Regions from separate parts of the Paenibacillus sp. FJAT-27812 genome, predicted to be linked through region 1. Evidence: riboswitches for the same ligand, from Rfam matches in the RefSeq annotation. Region 1 holds a riboswitch; each other region holds the start of a gene.
The links. A riboswitch is a leader RNA that binds a small molecule or an ion and turns the genes downstream of it on or off. The one in region 1 is predicted to bind cobalamin.

Region 2: another riboswitch for cobalamin. It lies ahead of ADU23_RS29740 (DUF4430 domain-containing protein); the one in region 1 lies ahead of ADU23_RS17720 (S-layer homology domain-containing protein).
Region 3: another riboswitch for cobalamin. It lies ahead of metE (5-methyltetrahydropteroyltriglutamate--homocysteine S-methyltransferase); the one in region 1 lies ahead of ADU23_RS17720 (S-layer homology domain-containing protein).
Region 4: another riboswitch for cobalamin. It lies ahead of ADU23_RS22760 (ABC transporter substrate-binding protein); the one in region 1 lies ahead of ADU23_RS17720 (S-layer homology domain-containing protein).

What each region holds. Positions count from the first base shown of each region.
Region 1 covers NZ_LIGH01000001.1:4,192,486-4,197,528, forward strand. Annotated here, with positions in the region: gene ADU23_RS17710 (ABC transporter substrate-binding protein) at 1-429, shown strand, start outside; gene ADU23_RS17715 (methyl-accepting chemotaxis protein) at 575-2,560, shown strand; cobalamin riboswitch at 2,713-2,915, shown strand; gene ADU23_RS17720 (S-layer homology domain-containing protein) at 3,092-5,043, shown strand, end outside.
Region 2 covers NZ_LIGH01000001.1:6,890,217-6,895,259, reverse strand. Annotated here, with positions in the region: gene ADU23_RS29750 (TetR/AcrR family transcriptional regulator) at 1-65, shown strand, start outside; gene ADU23_RS29745 (DHA2 family efflux MFS transporter permease subunit) at 123-1,556, shown strand; cobalamin riboswitch at 1,679-1,878, shown strand; gene ADU23_RS29740 (DUF4430 domain-containing protein) at 2,061-2,831, shown strand; gene ADU23_RS29735 (energy-coupling factor transporter transmembrane component T) at 2,828-3,697, shown strand; gene ADU23_RS29730 (ABC transporter ATP-binding protein) at 3,688-5,043, shown strand, end outside.
Region 3 covers NZ_LIGH01000001.1:3,710,712-3,715,754, reverse strand. Annotated here, with positions in the region: gene ADU23_RS15700 (hypothetical protein) at 1-63, opposite strand, end outside; gene metE (5-methyltetrahydropteroyltriglutamate--homocysteine S-methyltransferase) at 181-2,487, opposite strand; cobalamin riboswitch at 2,637-2,831, opposite strand; gene kduD (2-dehydro-3-deoxy-D-gluconate 5-dehydrogenase KduD) at 3,063-3,818, opposite strand; gene ADU23_RS15685 (DeoR/GlpR family DNA-binding transcription regulator) at 3,822-4,616, opposite strand; gene kduI (5-dehydro-4-deoxy-D-glucuronate isomerase) at 4,642-5,043, opposite strand, start outside.
Region 4 covers NZ_LIGH01000001.1:5,396,045-5,401,087, forward strand. Annotated here, with positions in the region: gene ADU23_RS22745 (heavy metal translocating P-type ATPase) at 1-1,001, shown strand, start outside; gene ADU23_RS22750 (sulfite exporter TauE/SafE family protein) at 998-1,684, shown strand; gene ADU23_RS22755 (FixH family protein) at 1,693-2,136, opposite strand; cobalamin riboswitch at 2,350-2,500, shown strand; gene ADU23_RS22760 (ABC transporter substrate-binding protein) at 2,646-3,632, shown strand; gene ADU23_RS22765 (FecCD family ABC transporter permease) at 3,673-4,674, shown strand; gene ADU23_RS22770 (heme ABC transporter ATP-binding protein) at 4,671-5,043, shown strand, end outside.

The DNA of each region.
Region 1 (5,043 bases):
GAATGGGATGTTCTGCCTTTCCCAAGAGGAAAAGTCAGCCAGCCCGGCTACAGCATTTATGGCCCGCTTTCCTTGCTTAGCGGCTCGAAGCACAAGGAAGAAGCGTTCCTATGGATCAGCTTCCAATTCTCGAAAGAAGCGCAAAAATGGAAAATCGATCAAGGCGCGAACGCTTCCGTTATCGATCCGGAATTGACAGCTTATTATGACCAAACCCCAATGTGGGAAGGCAAAAATAAGGAAGCGGTCAAAATCGCGAAGGAAAACGCTAAAATTCAGCCAGGCGTGACGATTCCGGCATGGTCCGAATACAACTGGAACAATATTTTGAACGAAATCATTTTTGACGGGGCAGATATTAACAAGCTCATTCCCGAAACGGAAAAATGGAATAAACGGACGCTAGAGGTCCGTGAGTCATTGAAATAAACGGTTTACAGCTCCCCTAACTCGTTACGAAAACACCCTTAGCCGCATTTGCTGCGGCATAAGGGTGTTTTTGGTGTGATTTATATCACAGATCATTTGGATGATCTGGCTTAATATAAATCAATAAAGATGGGGGATATTGCATATGAAAATAAAAATTCGCACGTTGACGAATAAATTTTTGCTAGTTATGACGGCTGCGTTGGTAGCGGTTGTCAGTGTCATTGTCATTTACGAATGGAGAGCAACGCGTATCTCTATTGAAAAGAGGCTGCTGGATAAGGGGCGGGATTTGGTCTTATCGCTCTCCCGTACGCTTGAGCATGTGACGGAGCAGGATTTGAATAGAGGCATCGTATTCCAAGACGGGACAAGCTGGAATCATGACACGCTTAAGCAGCATTTGTTCAACGATGAGCTGACCGTTAATCCCCAAAGCGAGCAGTCAGCCGCAAACAGGATCAAAGACACAGCGTACGCTTCAAAGGAGGCGGTTTTGTATAATGGCGAAACGATTCCGCTCTCTCAGTACGAATTGAAATACGATAGCGCTTACGATCGATATACGGATGACCGTTGGCAGGGCATTCTGGATAGCTTTATGAACGAAGAGGATGTCATTTACGCGATGGCGGCTGCCTATTCGGACAACCCAAGCTACGCAGGCTATATTGCAACGCATAATAGTATTTATAGCAAATTAGGAGAAGCGTCCAAGGATGCTTGGGGAGATGAGGGCTTTCTTAGCCAAAACTACCGGGCCAACCGTGTTTTTAATGATCAAACAGGTTATAACGCCGTCATGAATACGAATACGGATGAGGTCTATTTGCAAAAATATGACCGTCTTATCGATGGACGAACAGTAGAGGCATGGGATATCTCTTATCCGCTTATGATAGACGGCAAGCATTGGGGCGCCGTTCGCGTCGCCGTATCCAAGGAGAAGGCGGATGCGCTCATAGCAGCCGAGAGGACCAAAGTACTGCTGCAATTCGGCGGCTTAATGGTCGTTGTTCTAGTCATCTTGTTTCTTCTATCGCAGCTGGTCGTTGGACGAAAGCTTCGCAGCATCGTGCGTGCCGCTGTCAATCTTAACTCTAGCGAAGCCGATCTTACTTACCGCATAGAGGTAAAGGGAGATGATGAAATTTCGCGGCTGGCGGAGGAGGTCAATCGGTTTATCGAGCATATGCAAAGCCTGATGCGGGCGATTCGAAACAATTCCGCTTCCGTATCGGAGCTTGCCGGCAAATTAAGCGCAGGCTCGCACCAGAGCAGAGAGCTCTCTTCGCAGCTAGCTTCTGCCGTGAACGAAATGGCGCTAGGCGCAGAAAATCAAGCAGTTGGCGCAGATGAGGCTGCCAGATCGATGGAGGAGATGGCGGCTAGCGTGGGAAGAATTGCACATTCATCGAATGTGATGGCGGAAGCGTCTGGCGATATGCTGCATGCAGCCGAGCTGGGCCATGAAAAGTCGGACAAAGCCGTTGTGCAAATGGAAAGATTGGGCGCAGCCACCGCTTCCATCTCACATGTCATTGGGCAGCTTAATGAGCGTTCTTCTGAAATTCAAGAAATGGCAGGAACAATATCGGCGATTGCTAGCCAGACCAATTTGCTGGCACTGAACGCTGCGATCGAGGCGGCACATGCCGGTGAATATGGCCTTGGCTTCTCGGTCGTTTCGAATGAAATTAGAAAGCTGGCGGAGCAGGCTTCGGCACATGCCGGACATATTGCGGAGACGATCGATCAAGTGCTAGCCTTGACAGCAAATGCGGTAGGTGCCGTAAATACCGGCGATCAGGAAATGGAGCAGGGATTGGAAACCGTGCAAGAGCTGAAGGCATCGTTTGATTCGTTATGGAACGAATCACGCTTAGTTGCAGCGCAAATACAAGACGTTTCCGCATCAACCGAGGAAATGGCGGCAGGCAGCGAACAGGTCAGCGCATCCGTTGATACGATGGCACAGGTAGCCAAAGCAACCTCCAGCCACGCTCTGCAATCGGCAGCGGATACCGAGCGGCAAAATCAGCTTGCTGCTGAGACACTGGCACTTGCGTCGTCGGTAAATGAGCTGGCGGAGGAGCTTCAGCGGTCGATTGAGCGATTTAGGATTGAATAGCTGAGTGCGAAAATAACATAATTTTATATTTTTCCTAAGATAGTGAAGTAATGGTTAGATATCATACTATCCATCAATGAATTGTTGCTTTTTCGCTGTGTTAGGTATAGACAAACCATCTCCATTCCTTGTATGATCTTTAGTACAAATGAATATAACGAAGGAAATATGGTGCTCTATGCTTAGTAGTTGGCTATAGAGCTTAATAGGGAAGTTCGGTGCAATTCCGTCGCGGTCCCGCCACTGTAAATGAAGAGTATCTCGTCAAAATGCCACTGGATAATCAATGATCTGGGAAGGCGACGAGGAACGATGACTCATGAGCCAGGAAACCTGCCAATTTCTTAAGTTTCTAGTTCTTCGGGTGGAGAGAAAAAGAAACAGTCTAATTGGCGACTTATGCGTAATATTTACGTTTAAACGCCATTGCTTATGTGTGTTCGCATGCTTGCATGCATGTTTATTGAAAGCCGTCCTCCTAGGGCGGCTTTTATTTGTTTGAACATAATTTATTGAAGAGAGAGGTTACTAATGAAAACTCAAGCATTATCGCAAAAATTATTAGCTTTAATATTGAGCTTAACCGTATTTATCACTGCGGCAAGCTCAGCGTTTTTGCCAGCGGCCAAGGTTGCTGCAGAGGATGCAAATCCTGATTTAGGTCCGTTTACCATTTATGACTTGCTTCCAGCTCCTGGTCAGTTTGTCAATGAATCCGGTTTTGGCGGCATTGGGGACGTAAATCAAAGTTGGAATAACAATGTGTTATCAAGCGGCGTGTCTTTAGGCGGCTTTGGTGGTGCTGTCGTATTTAAAACAAATGCACCGGTTCAAAACAGTAAGGATCACCCTTACGGCGTGGATTTTACGGTTTACGGAAATGCTTTTAGTGGATTTGAGGAGCCAGGAGCAGTTGCTGTCGCACAAGACGATGGAACAGGCAAACCGGCAAAGTGGTACTATATCGCAGGTTCAGAGCATTATGAGGATTCAACGATCTGGGATTATGCAACGACATACACGAATCCTGATCCAGAATTCGCTGCACCAAACGGCTTGAACGTACCTTGGGCGGATAACGAAGGTGCGACAGGTTTTATTAAGACTAATAGTTTTCATAAACATTCCTATTATCCCATTCCGGCAAATTATCCATTAGCACAGCCTGCAATCGATAATTTGGCTCGGACTTATTCGGGAGTGAAAATTACTACTCGAAATACGGCTTTTGGATATACAGATACTCATTCCAATGGCAGTGCCCCTTATAATGTAGCAGGAAATCCCTATGTACCAGCAAACGCTAAAGGTGAAGGAATTGACATTAGCTGGGCTGTTGATGAGAACGGCATGCCGGTTAATTTAGAAAGCATTGATTTTATTAAAGTCTATACTGCCGTACAGATTGACGGAGGTCCTTTTGGTGAAATAAGTACAGAAGTGACTTCACTACAACTGCATGATGCAGACAGCGCAATTGAACAAACGCCAAGCCTAAGCTCGATCACCTTGGCAGGTATCGAACATGGTTCTGGTTCCAAGGAAGTTACGATACAGGACAGTGTTTATGTCTATAAAGATATTAAAGTGAACGCTGACACGATAAAGGTAACTGCTAATACAACCAAAAAAGTCGATCAGCTTTTCGTAAATAACACGAGTGGTGCGGTTAACACGCCAGTCGATAAAATATTGACGCTAAACGAAAAAAAACCCCGTATTGTACGGGTTATTGCCCAAGAAGGTAACAAAGAGCCTAGAATTTATTACTTAAGTATTTTAAAGGGTTCTGAAAAAGTAGATTCTGCCATTAACAATGCAGCGAAGTATATCAAAAGCAAAGGCGTCACTTCTGAGTGGCAAGCCCTTGCCCTTGCACAAGCTGGACAAAAAACACCGGCAGCTTACTACGAGCAGCTTGTTGCTAATTTAAAGAAAACAAATAATACGTTTACTTTTGTAACGGATTATGCACGTTTTTCAATGGCTATTACGGCGTTAGGCTATGACGCAGAAGATTTTGCAAGCTATAATTTAATTGAAAAGATATATAATCACAAAGGGATTGTTAGCCAAGGATTGAATGGACCTTTATACAGTCTAATTGCTTTGGACTCAGGTAACTATAAACTGCCGGAAGATTCTTTGTGGACGCGAGATAAACTAGCAGAAGCTATTGTTAACAAGCAATTGCCTGATGGCGGTTTTGCATGGGGCGGTTCAAATAGCGAAGCAGATATGACGGCAATGGCTCTTATTGCGCTTGCGCCATACATGGATAAAGTAGATGTGAAGACAGCGGGCGAGAAAGCCATACATTGGTTGTCTATAAATCAAAAAACACATGGCGGTTATGGCGGAGAAAGCAGTGAAAGCATTTCACAGGCTATAATCGGGCTTACTGCTCATGGAATTGATCCAACAGGCGTAGCCTTTACTAAAAATGGAATAAACCTTCTCGATAAGCTGTTAAGCTTTGCACA
Region 2 (5,043 bases), 2.7 Mb from region 1:
AGCAGCCGTTAATGAGTGCGGCGAAGTGTGTGCCGTATTTGATTCATAAATGCCCATCTCTATGAGAGGTCATAAATAAAAGATAGATAGAATGTAGGAGAGTGGAAAGCTTGCAAGCAACAATGGCAGAAACACAGCAAAATACGGGGCAGAAATATAGAGTGCTCCCCATCATGATTTCCTTATTGTTAAGCGGATTTATCGGCATGTTCAGTGAAACGGCTCTAAACGTAGCGCTAAGCGATTTAATACGCGTATTCGACATCACCGCGCCGACCGTGCAATGGCTGACGACCGGATACCTGCTGACGCTCGGTATTTTGGTGCCGGTCTCGGGATTATTGCTCCAATGGTTTACGACAAGGCAGCTATTCATAGCTGCATTAAGCTTCTCCGTGCTCGGCACGCTAGTAGCGGCGCTTGCGCCAAGCTTTGAAGTTCTGATGACGGCGCGTGTCATTCAAGCCGTGGGCACAGCGCTGCTGCTGCCGCTTATGTTCAATACGATCCTTATTATTTTCCCGGCCGAGAAGCGGGGAGCGGCGATGGGCGTTATCGGGCTTGTTATTATGGTCGCACCGGCTGTAGGCCCTACGATTGCAGGTCTTCTTATTGAAAACTTGAGCTGGCACTGGATTTTCTGGCTTTCGCTGCCGTTCTTAGTTATTGCTTTGTTGTTCGGTATGATGTACATGCAAAACGTCTCGACGATTACAAAGCCTAAAATTGATATCATGTCTCTTCTATTCTCGACGCTAGGCTTTGGCGGCATTGTGTTTGCTTTCAGCAGCGCGGGCGAAGGTGAAGGCGGATGGGGCAGCACAAAAGTCATTGTTTCCATGGTCATCGGTATTTTAGCGCTTATCTTATTCGCGGTTCGTCAATTGAGAATGAAGCAGCCGATGATGAACCTGCGGGCATTTAAGCATCCGATGTTCGTCGTAGGTACGCTAATGGTATTTATTTGTATGATGGTTATTTTGTCTTCGATGCTCGTATTGCCGATGTACCTGATCAGCGGGCTTGGGCTTAGCGCATTAACGGCAGGACTCATTTTGCTGCCAGGCGGACTATTAAACGGTATTATGTCTCCGATTATGGGCAGCTTGTTCGATAAATTCGGACCGAAATGGCTCGTTATTCCAGGTCTTGTTATCGTCGCAGCCGTGCTTTGGTTTTTCTCGGGCATTACGACGGCATCAACGATTACACTTATCATCGTTCTTCATTCCTGCTTGATGATCGGGATCTCCATGGTATGGATGCCTGCGCAAACCAACGGCCTTAATCAACTGCCGCGCGAGCTGTACCCGGACGGAACGGCGATTATGAACACGCTGCAGCAGGTAGCTGGCGCGATCGGAACAGCGGTTGCCGTGAGCATCATGACGGCAGGTATGAAAGACTTTATGAAGGGCGTGGCAGATCCTGCAAATGCGCCGCTAGCGATGACAGCGGGCATATCGGATGCGTTTATCTTTGCCATGATCGTTGCGATTGTTGGTTTGGTCGTCGCTTTCTTCATTAAACGGGTCCATGTTAGCAAGCAGCATTAATAGATAATAGTTTTGTGTACAAGAAGATTCGGTTGCCACGTGCGATCGAATCTTCTTTGCTGCTAGCTGCCATTCTGTTATAGACAAACCCCGGCAATCCCGATATGATTGATTCAACAATCAAATAAAGATATAGAAAAGGTGCAGACAGAGCTTGCTTTGTTTGCTTAAAAGGGAAGTCCGGTGCAAGGCCGGCGCGGTCCCGCCACTGTATGTGAAGAGCGCTTCTACCCTAACATGCCACTGTCCTCTTACTGGATGGGAAGGCTGGGAAGCGTGATGACGCACGAGCCAGGAGACCTGCCTTTTCTTATTTTGTTTCTCATTCTTCGGGGGATAAGAATGTGGAGGCGCAATCGTCAAGCAGAACGCATGATATCATTTTAAAATGCTGTGCCGATCTTTTATTAGACATGCAGATCCCTTTCATTTAGGGGTCTTTTTTTTATTTTTTAACGTCTTTTGGATAGTTGGATGAGAGGGAGTAGAAATAAGTTGACAGCAATGAACAGTAAAAAATGGTTTTTCGGCATAATCGTACTCCTGTTAATGATTAGTTTATTAGCTGGCTGCGCCGCTCAAGGGCAACAGGCGAAAGTGGAGCCGAATCAAACGCAAGAGAGCAGCAAGGCACAAACAGAGCAAGAAGCAAATGACGGAAATGTAGAGCAGCCTACAGCTTCTAGCGTGACGGCGGAGCAAACGCAGACTGCAGCGCCGACCGAAACGCCGGCAGAAACAGAAAGCGCAGGGAAAGACAAAGCTACAGCTGCCGCAAGCGATAAGCCGGGGGCAGCCAAGCCAACGCCTAAGCCGACTGTCGCTCCTCCTGCCAAGGATCAGAAAAATCAGCCTATAGCGAAACCAAGCGCTACGGCACAGCCCGTTAAGACGGAGAAACCGGCGCGAACCAAAGCGCCGCAGCCAGCCAATATCGTCACCATTTCGATCATTGCGGACGAAGAAACGGGGACTGTGCTTGATCCTACCGCGGTTGAGCTGAAAAAAGATGATACGGTGCTTGACGTGTTGAAGAGAATTACACGAAAAAATAAAATTCAAATGGAGTATAAAGGATTAAAAGCGACAGCTTATATCGAAGGAATCGATAACGTCTATGAGTTCGACCACGGTGCAAAGAGCGGCTGGATGTACAGGGTTAACGGCGAGTTTCCGAACAAAAGCGCAGGCGCCTATGAACTTAAAGAAGGCGACGTTATTGAGTGGTTGTATACGATTGATCTCGGCAAGGATCTAGGAGCTGAATATGAATGAACACCGCCTTTGGTTCCGTACATCCGATTACGAGCTTCAGCTATTACGCGGGCGTCATAGCCTTTAGCATGCTGCTCTTCCATCCTGTATTTCTCGTGACCTCTCTTGCTGCGGTTACGCTAGTTATTATCATTCACGGCGAAGGGAAGCGGCTGCTTAGGCTGCTTCCTTATTATGTGCTGATGGGCGGCTTCGTCGCCGTTCTAAATCCGCTTTTTTCGCATCGCGGCAGACATATTTTATTTTATTTCATGGATCAGCCGATTACGCTGGAAGCGATTTTGTATGGCGTGACGATGATGCTTTCATTACTTGGGATACTGCTCACCTTCGTATCGTTTCAGTTTATTGTCACGACCGATAAGTGGATGTATTTGTTCTCTCGCGCGCTGCCGCGAACGTCTCTGCTCACGTCGATGTCGATCCGCTTCGTGCCGCTGTTTTTGCGGAGGCTGGAGCAAATAACGACCGTACAGCGGACGAAGGGCGTATCGATTATGGAAGGCAGCCTGCGCAAGCGCTGCAAGGATGGCATGCTGCTCATTCGCGTGCTGCTCACATGGTCGCTTGAGGAGGCGCTGCAGACGGCAGATTCGATGAAGGCGCGCGGCTATGGCGCAGCCAAGCGAAGCTCATACGTCATTTACCGCATGGATCGAAGGGACGTATACACGCTTTTGTTTTTGGCGGCGATGGGCATTGTGTGCGTATGGGGCTGGGTGCAGGGCTTTGGCGTGCTGACCATATACCCGCGGCTTGAAACGATGCAATTTCACCGAGGGGAAGGCTTTGCCTATGCGTGCTACTGTGCCTTTTTGTTAACGCCGGTCGTACTCGAAGGAATGGAGAGAAGGTCATGGAAGTGATTCAAGTAAACAATTTGACGTTCCGTTATCCCGAAGCAAAGGGGGCAGCGCTTGATGACGTTTCGTTTCATGTGAAGCAGGGTGAGTTTGTTGTTTTGTGCGGCGCTTCAGGATGTGGCAAAACGACGCTGCTTCGGCATTTAAAAAAAGAGACGCTTCCGGTAGGCAAGCAATCGGGGTCTGTTAGATATAACGGCACATTGCTTGCGGAGCTGCCTGCGATTGAAGCAGCAGAGCAAATCGGCATGGTGTTTCAAAATGCTGATAACCAAATCGTTATGGATCAGGTGTGGCATGAACTTGCCTTTTCAATGGAGAATGTCGGTTATGATCAGGCAGTCATGCGCAAGCGTCTAGCTGAAATGAGCCATTTCTTCGGGCTTGAGGAGCTGCTTTATAAGTCCGTGCATGAAATATCGGGAGGGCAGAAGCAGCTGATTAACCTAGCTTCCGTATTGCTGCTTCAGCCGAAGCTGCTCCTGCTCGATGAGCCGACCTCGCAGCTTGACCCGGTTGCTGCCCGTGATTTTTTGCAGCTTCTCTATCGCCTGAATCAAGAGATGTCGATGACGGTTATTATTAGCGAGCATCGGCTCGAGGATGTTATCCCGCTTGCGGATCGGATCGTGATGCTGGAGGGAGGCAGGGTAAAGCACGACGCTGCCCCAAGAGAGCTTTGCGAAGCAATCGGTGCGGATGAATCGACAAATGATCTGTCGTATTTACCGTCCGTTGCGAAGCTGTTTTTGTCAGCGCAAGCGGCAGGCAAGCCTTTTGCGGCGCAAGAAATTCCGCTAACGGTACGCGAAGGCAAGCAGTGGCTAGCAGGCCAAGGCGGATTAAAGCCGGACTTATCGCATCAGAATGGCGAGCGCGTCAGCAGCACGCTTGATCCGAGTCAGCGGCTGCTAACTTGCGATGAGATAACCTTCAAGTATGAGAAAACGGGTTCAGAGGTGCTGAAGAAGCTGTCGCTTGATGTGTATAAACATGAGTTTTTGGCGGTGCTTGGCGGCAATGGGGCTGGCAAAACGACGATGCTGCAGATGATGGCCGGGCTTTTGCAGCCCCAGCGCGGCAAGGTGAAGCGGGAGAAACATGTAAAGGTCGGCTATTTAGCGCAAAATCCGCTGCTTTACTTTAGCTATGATACCGTTCTGGAAGAGCTGCAGCGGATGGCCGAATATGCAGGGCTCGCGGATCGTGAACGCAAGATAGCAGAGGTTGTGGAGGCGCTCCAGATCGCCGCTATTTTGCCTAAGCATCCCTATGATTTGAGCGGCGGGGAGCAGCAAAGAGCGGCGCTAGCGCTAGTGCTGCTTGGCGAGCCAGACGTGCTGTGCCTG
Region 3 (5,043 bases), 480 kb from region 1:
ATCATTGAAGTCTTCATAGGCACTCCCAGTGAATTCCGCTACCGTTATGACGACCCTCTCCAAGCATACTGAATTCACTCCTATTTTAATACATGAAGGATCGCTTGTCCCCTTACTCAGCACGAAAAGCCCGCGCTCTCCTCAGAGAGGCACGGGCTTCTTTGTTTCCGGTCGATAAGCTTAGATCGATGCTAATGCGGCACGCTGCTCTCTAACTTTGTACGTTGCCAGCATCATGTTGCGCAGCGAAGCCACCGTTTCTTCCATGCCGCGCGTCTTCAAGCCGCAGTCAGGATTGATCCAGAAGAGGGCAGGATCAAGCACTTTAATCGCACGCTCGATCATGCTGACCATTTCCTCAACGGACGGCACGCGCGGGCTGTGGATGTCGTATACGCCAAGGCCGATCCCTTGGTCATAGGTGTTCTCCTCGAAGCTGTGAATCAGCTCGCCATGGCTGCGTGACGTTTCAATGGAAATAACGTCCGCATCAAGCGCCAAGATCGAATCGATAATGTCGTGGAACTCGCAATAGCACATATGGGTATGGATTTGCGTCGTGTCGCGCACATCTGATGTGGACAAGCGGAATGCATGCACGCCCCATTTCAAATAAGCATCCCAGTCGCTGCGCTTAAGCGGCAAGCCTTCACGCAGTGCCGGCTCATCCACTTGGATCATCTCGATGCCAGCCGACTCAAGCGCTTTTACTTCCTCGGACAATGCCAGCGCGATTTGGTATGCCACTTGCTCGCGCGTAATATCGTTGCGGGCAAAGGACCAGTTCAATATCGTAATCGGGCCAGTCAGCATCCCCTTCACCGGACGATCCGTTAGCGACTGCGCATACACGCTTTCGGTTACGGTCATTGGCTCGGTAAATACGACATCTCCGTAAATAACCGGCGGCTTCACGCAGCGGGAGCCGTAAGATTGTACCCAGCCGTTCTGCGTAAAGGCGAAACCATCCAATTTCTCGCCGAAAAATTCAACCATGTCCGTCCGCTCAAATTCACCGTGAACGAGTACGTCAATGTTAAGCTCTTCTTGGATTTCGATCCAGTTTTTAATTTTTCCATTAATGAAGGAAGCGTAGTCTTGCGAGCTAAGCTCATTCTTTCTCCACTTCTGCCTTGCTTGACGCACATCCAGCGTTTGCGGGAAGCTTCCGATCGTCGTTGTTGGCAGGAGAGGCAAATTCCATTTATGCTGCTGCAGCTTCTGTCTTTCTGCAAAAGGCTTTTGCCTAGCGGACGGATGAGCGGCAACTGCCGCCGCGTCTGCTGCTTGGCGATTACGGGCTGGCGATACCGACAAATTGTGAATCCGCTCGCCGTTTAGCTTAAGCTCCTCAGCACGAAGACCCGCTGTTTCCGTATCAACGGCAAATGCCGCTTCGCTAAGCCATACGATTTCGTCTAGCTTCTCCTCAGCAAAAGCGAGCGCTTCACGCAGTTCAGCTGGCAAATTATTTTCGTTCTTTGCCGTTACAGGCACATGCAGCAGACTGCTCGACGATTGAATGATAAGGCGGTCAGCCTCGATAGCAACCGAAATTTTATCAAGCAGCGCAAGCTTTTGCTTGTAGTCTGAACGCCAAATATTGCGCCCGTCCACAAGACCGATACCTGCCAGCTTGTCCTGAGGGAATCCGAATTGCTCGAGTGCTTGCAGGTTTTTCTCCAAGCCATGAACAAAATCCAAACCGATCGCTTGCACAGGAAGCCCCACTACGGCTTCATAATGCTCTACTGCATCGAAATACGTTTGCAGCAAAATATGAAGCGCAGGCGCTGCCGCATTTAGCTGCTCATAAATGGATTGCACCAAATTAATCTCGTCCTCGGATACCGAAGTAACAAGGATCGGCTCGTCGATTTGTACCCACTGCACACCCTCTTGCTCAAGCTCCTGAAGCAATTGCGCATAAAGCGGTACAAACTGCTCTACCAATTGCGGAAGCTGCTTCGCATCATAACCTTTGGAGAGCTTTAGGAAGGTGTAAGGTCCGATAATGACCGGCTTGCCCTCAATGCCTAGCTTTTGCTTCGCTTCGCGGTACGCCAGCAATGGACGGTTTTCTGTTAATACGGGTTTAGCGCCGGCAAGCTCAGGAACGATATAGTGGTAGTTAGTGTTGAACCATTTGGTCATTTCGCATGCTTGCGCCTGCTGCGTGCCCCTTGCCATAGCATAATACGTTTTAACAGGAACAGGACCCCCTTCATAGCCAAAACGTTCCGGCACTAGGCCAAACATCGCCGAAGTATCCAGCATTTGATCATACAGCGTGAAGTCATTAACCGGGATGATGGTAATGCCTTTTTCCTTTTGCAGCTTCAGGTTGTTCAACCGAATGCCTTCCAGCGTCTCAAGAAAAACGCTCTCCTCCAAATCGCCTTTCCAAAATGCTTCAAGCGCTTTTTTCCATTCCCGGTTTTCGCCGATACGCGGATAACCAAGTACGCTGCTTTTTAGTTTACTCATACTCCATGTTCCTCCTAATAAATGTAATTAAGTTAAAATAAGAACGCAAAAAGGGCGTCGTTACCTTAAAAGAAACAAAGGTAAAGACGCCCGTCGTTAAATTAAACAGCGGTCCTGTCTTAACACCTCCCTATCTCCCGTAGGTAAAAGCAGTGTCGTTCAAATAGGCAGGTCTCCTGGCTCCAGTATCATCATCTTCAGCTTGCCTTCCCAATCCGCTCGGATCAGTGGCATCAACGCTTGGACTCCTCTGTTACAGTGGCGGGACCGCGCCGGCATCGCACCGGACTTCCCTTTTAAGCTCAAGCCTCTTAAGCATGAGCACCTATTTCCACTTATTCAGTTATTGATCGCTATCAGCTAGCAATACGAATAACCATACACTCGAATTAATAATCATTCCATGCAAGTAACGCATATCAAGCTCAACTACTGCATGGCACACGTAATTATACTATAATATCGCCAATTTAGCGACAATTCGCACTATACGCATGTATTAACTGTATTATACGAAAAAAAGGCTTCCCCACTCGCAGGCTGCGCTGCGCTGGGAAAGCCCTATTATAATCGTTCTACCTAACTAACCAACCGCCGTCTACTGCCAATATATGACCATTCATATAATCAGAGGCAGCGGAGGACAAAAATACGGCCGGGCCAATCAAATCCTCAGACGTTCCCCAGCGTCCCGCAGGGATGCGCTGCAAAATTTGGGCGCTGCGCACCGGGTCCTCACGAAGCGCTTCCGTATTGTCCGTGCTCATATATCCAGGCGCAATCGCATTCACTTGCAAGCCTTTGCCCGCCCATTCGCTAGCAAGCGCTTTGGTGAGCCCTGCTACCGCATGTTTGCTGGATGTATAACCAGGAACGTTAATCCCCCCTTGGAAGGAGAGCATCGATGCGATATTAATGATTTTGCCGGAGCCTTGCTCGATCATATGCTTGCCCGCAAGCTGGGAAAGGACAAAGACCGAATTCAAGTTAACGTCGAGCACATCCTGCCAATCCTCATAGCTATGCTCAGCAGCAGGAGTCCGGCGAATAATGCCGGCATTATTGACCAAAATATCGATGCGTCCCAGTTCATCAACCGTACGTTCGATAATGCCCGCAAGCTTGGCGCGATCCGAAATATCGGCTTGGATCGTAATCGCCTTGCGCCCCAGCGCCCGAACGGCGTCCGCTGCTTTGTCAGCAGGCGTGCTGTTCGTGACAAGCGCCACATCGGCGCCCGCCTCGGCTAGTCCAAGCGCAATCGCTGCGCCAAGCCCACGGCCTGCGCCCGTTACGATAGCTGTTTTTCCCGTTAAATCAAACAAACCCATCGGTTATGTCCTCCCTCTCGCACGCTTCCCGCTTTCTGGAAGCTCCGCCTTCATCATCTTTATATCAAGTGCCTCGTATTTCGCTGCAACCTCGGACGAGATGCCATCATCGGTAATGATATAGTCAATCTCGCTCAGCTCAGCAAAAGTAATCAAGGCGCCTTTGTCGAATTTGTTATGATCAGCCAGACAATAGACAGTCTTGGCGTTCTCCAAATACAGCTTCTTCAGCTTCGACAATTCCTCTGTAAAGATCGTAAGCCCGTATTCCAAATGAATGCCCGTGGTGGATAGGAACAGCTTATGGACATTCAACCGTTTAATCCACTCCTGCGATTCCGCGCCAATGAGCAGATTGTTGTGGCGGTAGCCGCCGGGAATAACGAGCCTAACTTGATCCTTCAAGGTCAGCTCCCGAATAATAAGCAGATCATTCGTAAGCACGGTTACGGGGATATTCGGCAGCCGCTTCGCCATCTCAAGCGTCGTGCTGCCCGCATCCAGCGCGATGATATCGTTAGGCTCGATGCAGGTGAGCGCAAGCGCCGCAATGGCCGACTTCTCCTGTTGATGCTTGCTGTTTGGAAATTGCAAGGGATAAAGGCTATCTTCACCCTCCTGCTCCACGACAGCTCCGCCATGCGTTCGTTTCAGAAGTCCCTTCTCCTCGAGCTTCTCCAAGTCCTCGCGAACCGTCTTTTCTGTAACGCCAAATTGCTCGCTTAGCTCGGAAACCTTAACCGCGCCAAGCTGCTCTAATTTTTCTATAATTTTACGATGCCGTTCAGCAGCAAGCATGGTGCACCCCCTGTAGCGAATGTTTCTATTTTAGCTCGCTTGCAGGTACCGCGTCCATGTCTGTAAAGGTATAGTTCTCACCTGCCATCGACCAGCAGAACGTGTAGTTGCTCGTCCCCACGCCGGAGTGGATCGACCAAGGCGGCGAGATGATCGCTTGCTCGCTTGCTACAACCAGATGTCTCGTCTGCGAAGGCTCGCCCATCATGTGGAATACGCGTGCGTCAGCGTTCATATCAAAGTACAAGTACGCTTCCATGCGGCGGTCATGAACATGCGAAGGCATTGTGTTCCAGACGCTTCCTGTTTTGAGGCTTGTTACGCCAAGCATAAGCTGGCAGCTTTGGATGCCGTCTGCATGAATGTATTTGTAAAGAATACGTTCGTTGGAAGTTTCTTGCGAGCCAAGATGAGTTGGATTCGCTTC
Region 4 (5,043 bases), 1.2 Mb from region 1:
GGATCATTGCGAAGGAAGCAGGGGCGCTTGAGCGATTGGCGAGAATCCAGACGATTATTTTTGATAAGACGGGGACGTTAACCGAGGGCAAGCCGCATGTTAGCGCTATGCTGGCACTCGAAGGGAGCCGGGCTTCGCTGCTGCGGATTGCCGCTGCCGCCGAGGCGGACGCTGTTCATCCGCTTGCGATCGCTATAATACGCGAAGCTAACAAGCTTGGGCTTGTTATTCCTGAAGCAAGCGAGTTTGCGTTTACGCCAGGCGGAGGTGTCGAAGCGGTCGTTCTGGATCGGCGCTTTGCAATAGGCAATGCCAGATTTGCGGCTGAGCGGAATTGGGTTGTGAGCGGTGCCGCTGCCGCATTCGCCAAGCAGCGCGAGAAATCCGGTGAAACGGTGCTTTATGCCGCTTCGGATGGACATTGCGTTGGCGTAATCGCATTTAGCGATACGATCAAAGCCAATGCGAAAAATACGATCAAAGCGCTTAAGGCGCTTGGCGTTTCATCGATGCTTGCAACGGGCGATCATGAGGCGCCTGCGCTTGCGGCGGCCAAAGCCGTTGGCATCGCTAGCGTGCATGCTTCCATGCTGCCGGAGCATAAGGTTGAGCTAGTGGAGAAGTTGAAGCGCCGAGGCAAGCGGGTCGCTATGGCAGGCGACGGCTGGAATGACGCGCCCGCGCTCGCCGCTGCGGATGTGGGGCTCGCGATGGGAGAAGGGACGGACGCCGCGCTGAGCGCAGGTCACATGACCTTGTTATTCTCACGACTGCAAGCCATCCCTGAAGCGATCAAAATAAGCCGATTAACGATTCGAAATGTAAGGCAAAACTTAACCTTTGCCTTTATCTACAATGTAATCATCATTCCTTTTGCAGCTTTTGGTCTGCTGGAGCCTTGGATGGCGGGAACGGCTATGGCGCTTAGCTCCGTGTCGGTTGTCGCCAATGCGCTTCGGCTGACTGGCCAGCTTCGGCGCAAGGCTGGGACAAACGAATGACGATCACATGGCAGCAGGTTGGCTTTATTATTTTGACCGGATTGTTCAGCGCTCCGCATTGCATCGGGATGTGCGGGGGGATCGTGTCCGCCGTGTCGCTGAATTCTACTGCATCAGCCCAGAAATCGATGCTGCTTTATAATGCGGGACGAATCTTGTCTTATTCGCTATTAGGAGCTGTCATGGGAACGGTCGGCTCGTTTGTTGATGTAGCAGGCAAGCTGGCAGGCGTGCAGGGACTAGCGTCCATTATCGGCGGATGCTTCTTGCTGCTCTGGCTTTGGCGCAGGTTCCAGCTGCCCTTTATGAACCGATTGTCGGCCTTTCTCCACAAGCGATTGGTTGGAGGGGCGCAGCGCTCAGCGGGTCAAGAAACCGGGCATTTGCTCGCTACGGGCATCGCATTTGGCTTCTTGCCCTGCGGCTTGACTTATGCGATGCAAATGACAGCCGCCGCTACCGGCTCAGGCCTTGAAGGCGCAGCAGTCATGGCTTTGTTTGGCCTCTCCACTTTTCCGGCATTAGCTGCAGCTGCGTACATTGCTGCCTTCGCAAATAAAAAGTGGCGGCGGTTCATGCGCAAAGCGAGCGTTGCAACGGCAATTGCCGTAGGCGTCATTTCGATTTTGCGCGGGTTAGCCGTTAATGGCATCATCCCATCGATCAATCCTTGGCTTTGGTGATCTGCCGTTCAATGGATTGCCTTCAGCATCCTTACGATCGTATACGTTTGATCGCCTGTTTGAACCGTGACCGTTGCCTTCCACGTACCAGCCATCAACGGGACGCCGTCACCCGAATATTGTCCGGGTGACGCTTCGGTCATTTTGAACGCATAATCACCGCACACCATATCCATCATCTCAAGGTTGACGGATAAGCTTGCACCCTGCAACGCAGCGCCGGATTCGTCGGTAAGGTCGATCAAAAAGCGATTGCCGCGCAGCACCTTAGCCGGATACGGATTGATCGACCAAATGGCATGGCCGCTCCCGAGGGCGTGCTCCGTAATAGGCGGGGCTGCATCGCTTGGCTCGCTAAGCAAAGTGAATGCTGCTGCGACAAGAAGAGCTGCCCCAATGAGCAGGAAGAGGAATTTATATAGAGGCGAGGTTGATTTGGCATTAGGCTGCATGAAGATTGTACCTCCTTTGATCCAATGGATTTGGTCGTTGCCACTAATAATGAAGAGGCTTATTACGTTACCTATGCGGCAAAAGTCAGGAGCAGAACGCGCGGCATCGGTCATCAGAGCGACATGAGCGATGTTGGACAAATTTTAAGAGACGGTGTATATTAACTACGGATAATTTTATATTGTATAAATAGGTGCTGATGCGAAGTATTCTGACAAACAAAGTTCGAAGGTCGGAAATCGCATGAAGCTTAATAGGGAAGACCGGTGAGATACCGGCACGGACCCGCCACTGTAAGGAATAGCAGCAAGCAGCATGCTGTGATGTCCGAGTCAGAAAATCTGCCTATTTACATAACGCTTATACCTACGTGGACTTGGGGAGAGTGCTTTGGAAGCTTGCCGCTTGGATGATTGAGTAGAGCGCGTATGAGAGCATTTCTGGCACTATTGTCAGAGATGCTTTTTTTATTTTATACGAAAAAAACATATAGGGGAGTAACGTTAAAATGAATGAAAAAAAACGCAATATGACGAAGATTCTGTTTGGTTTGCTGTTAGCGATGCTGCTAGTTTTTACAGCAGCTTGCGGAGCGAGCAGCGACAAGGAGAACAAGCCTAGCAATTCACCGGCCAATACGGAGCAAACGGCTACGCCGGCGCCATCGGATAACACTACCGCATATCCGCTTACATTAAAAGACGATACGGGAACGGAGATCACGTTCGCGCAAGCGCCGACTAAGGTTGTTACGCTCGTGCCTAGTGAAACGGAAGCCATTTACGCGATTGGCTCTGGCGAGCAGGTCGTAGGCGTCGATCAATATAGCAATTATCCGGAGGAAGCAGCATCTAAGCCTAAAGTAGGCGACATGACGACTAATATCGAAGCGGTAGCCGCGCTTGATCCTGATCTTGTGCTGGCTTCATCATCGATGAATACGGAAGCCATCACGAAGCTTCGCGAATTGAAAATTCCGGTGTTCGCGTCTGATCCGCTTACCTATGATGCCGTTATTGCCAAAATCGAAAATTTAGGTCATATTATGAATAAACAAACGGAAGCGGCTGCTGTCGCTGAGCATATGCGCGCAGTTAAGCAGCAGGTAACGGATGCAGTGAAAGACGCTGACAAAAAGAATGTATATTTGGAGTTTTCCGTAGGCTGGACAGTAGGTTCCGGCACTTTCCTCGATGAGCTGCTGACGCTTGCAGGAGGCAAAAACATTGCCGCCGGGTCGCCGGGCTGGTATGAAATTAGCGCAGAGGAAGTCGTTAAACAAAATCCTGAGCTCATCATCTATCCTGCTTTGAAGGAGGAGCCGAATCCGATCGTCGTTGGCATTGAAAGCCGCCCAGGCTGGGATGTCATCGATGCGGTGAAAAATAAACACATGCACGCGGTAACTGAGGACCCGCTCGTACGTGTTGGGCCTCGCCTTGCCGAGGGCTTGCTTGAGCTTGCTAAAGTCATTCACCCGGATCTCGTAAAATAATCAAATGACCTATAAATTAGTTTGGTATGGAGGAGCAGCTATGCTCCTTCTTGCTGTTTCTATCGTTGTAAGTTTATCAATTGGCTCGGCCGGCATTTCGCTCGGTGACGTGTGGGGCATCCTCGTTCATCAGCTGCCATGGCTTGCGGATAAGCCGGTTTCTTACACGCCCGGTCAAATAGCAATCGTTACCCAAATAAGGCTCTCGCGCGTTCTGCTTGCTGTCCTCGTAGGCGCATGCCTTGCGCTTGCAGGGACCGGCTTTCAAGGCGTGCTGCGCAATCCGTTAGCCGATCCATATACGTTAGGCGTCGCTTCCGGAAGCTCGGTGGGCGCCGCATTTATCATTTTGTTCGGACTGCAAACGGTGCTTGGCATATGGTCGATCCCGCTTGTGGCCTTCGGTACCGGAACGGTCACGCTGCTTGGCGTCTTTTGGCTGTCGCGCAGCAAAGGTGTCATGCATATTGAAACGCTTATCCTCTCAGGTGTCATTATTCAATCTTTTCTTGGCGCTTTCGTTTCGTTTATGGTTTCGATGTCGGAGGGGGTTGTCAACCAGATTTTGTTCTGGTTGATGGGCTCGCTTGCGATGCGGAGCTGGGAAAATGTCTATATGCTAATTCCGTTTCTGCTCGTTGGATTTCCTCTGCTGCTCGCCTATGGCCAGCCTCTTAATTTGTTCGTGCTTGGCGAGCGGCATGCTGCCCATCTAGGCGTACGCGTCGAGCGAACGAAACTGATCGTGTTAATCAGCTCGACGCTGCTAACCGCGGCAGCGGTTTCCGTTTCCGGCGTTATTGGCTTCGTGGGGCTTGTGGTACCGCATTTGATCCGTCTGCTGGTAGGCCCCGACTATCGCTTGATAACGCCTTTGTCTGCCATCGGCGGCGGCGTGTTCGTCCTCTGGGCGGATACGCTGGCAAGAATGGCGTTGACGCCAAAAGAAATTCCGCTTGGAGTCGTTACGGCTCTGATCGGCGCCCCATTCTTCGCTTATTTGCTGCATAGACGGAAGCTGAAGCAAGGAGGGATGAGATGATCGAGGCACATAACATCATACAAACCGTACAAGGAAGGATCGTGCTGAACGGGCTTTCCTGTTCCTTTCAAAAAGGACGCATGTACGGCATTATTGGTCCCAACGGGGTAGGCAAATCGACGCTGCTGCAGCTGCTCTCGGGCGTTGATCAGCCTAAGCAAGGGGAAGTGCTGCTTGCAGGGCAAAATATAGCATCATATCCCCGCAAACAGCTGGCTAAGAAGATGGCGGTGCTGGAGCAAAGCGGGCTGCCGCCCGTTGGATTCTCAGTGCGCGAGGTCGTCGGGATGGGGAGATTTCCTTTTCAAAACTGGCTTGGGGGCGAAGAGCAGGACAGCGAGTCGATCATTGACAGGGCTTTAACCGCAA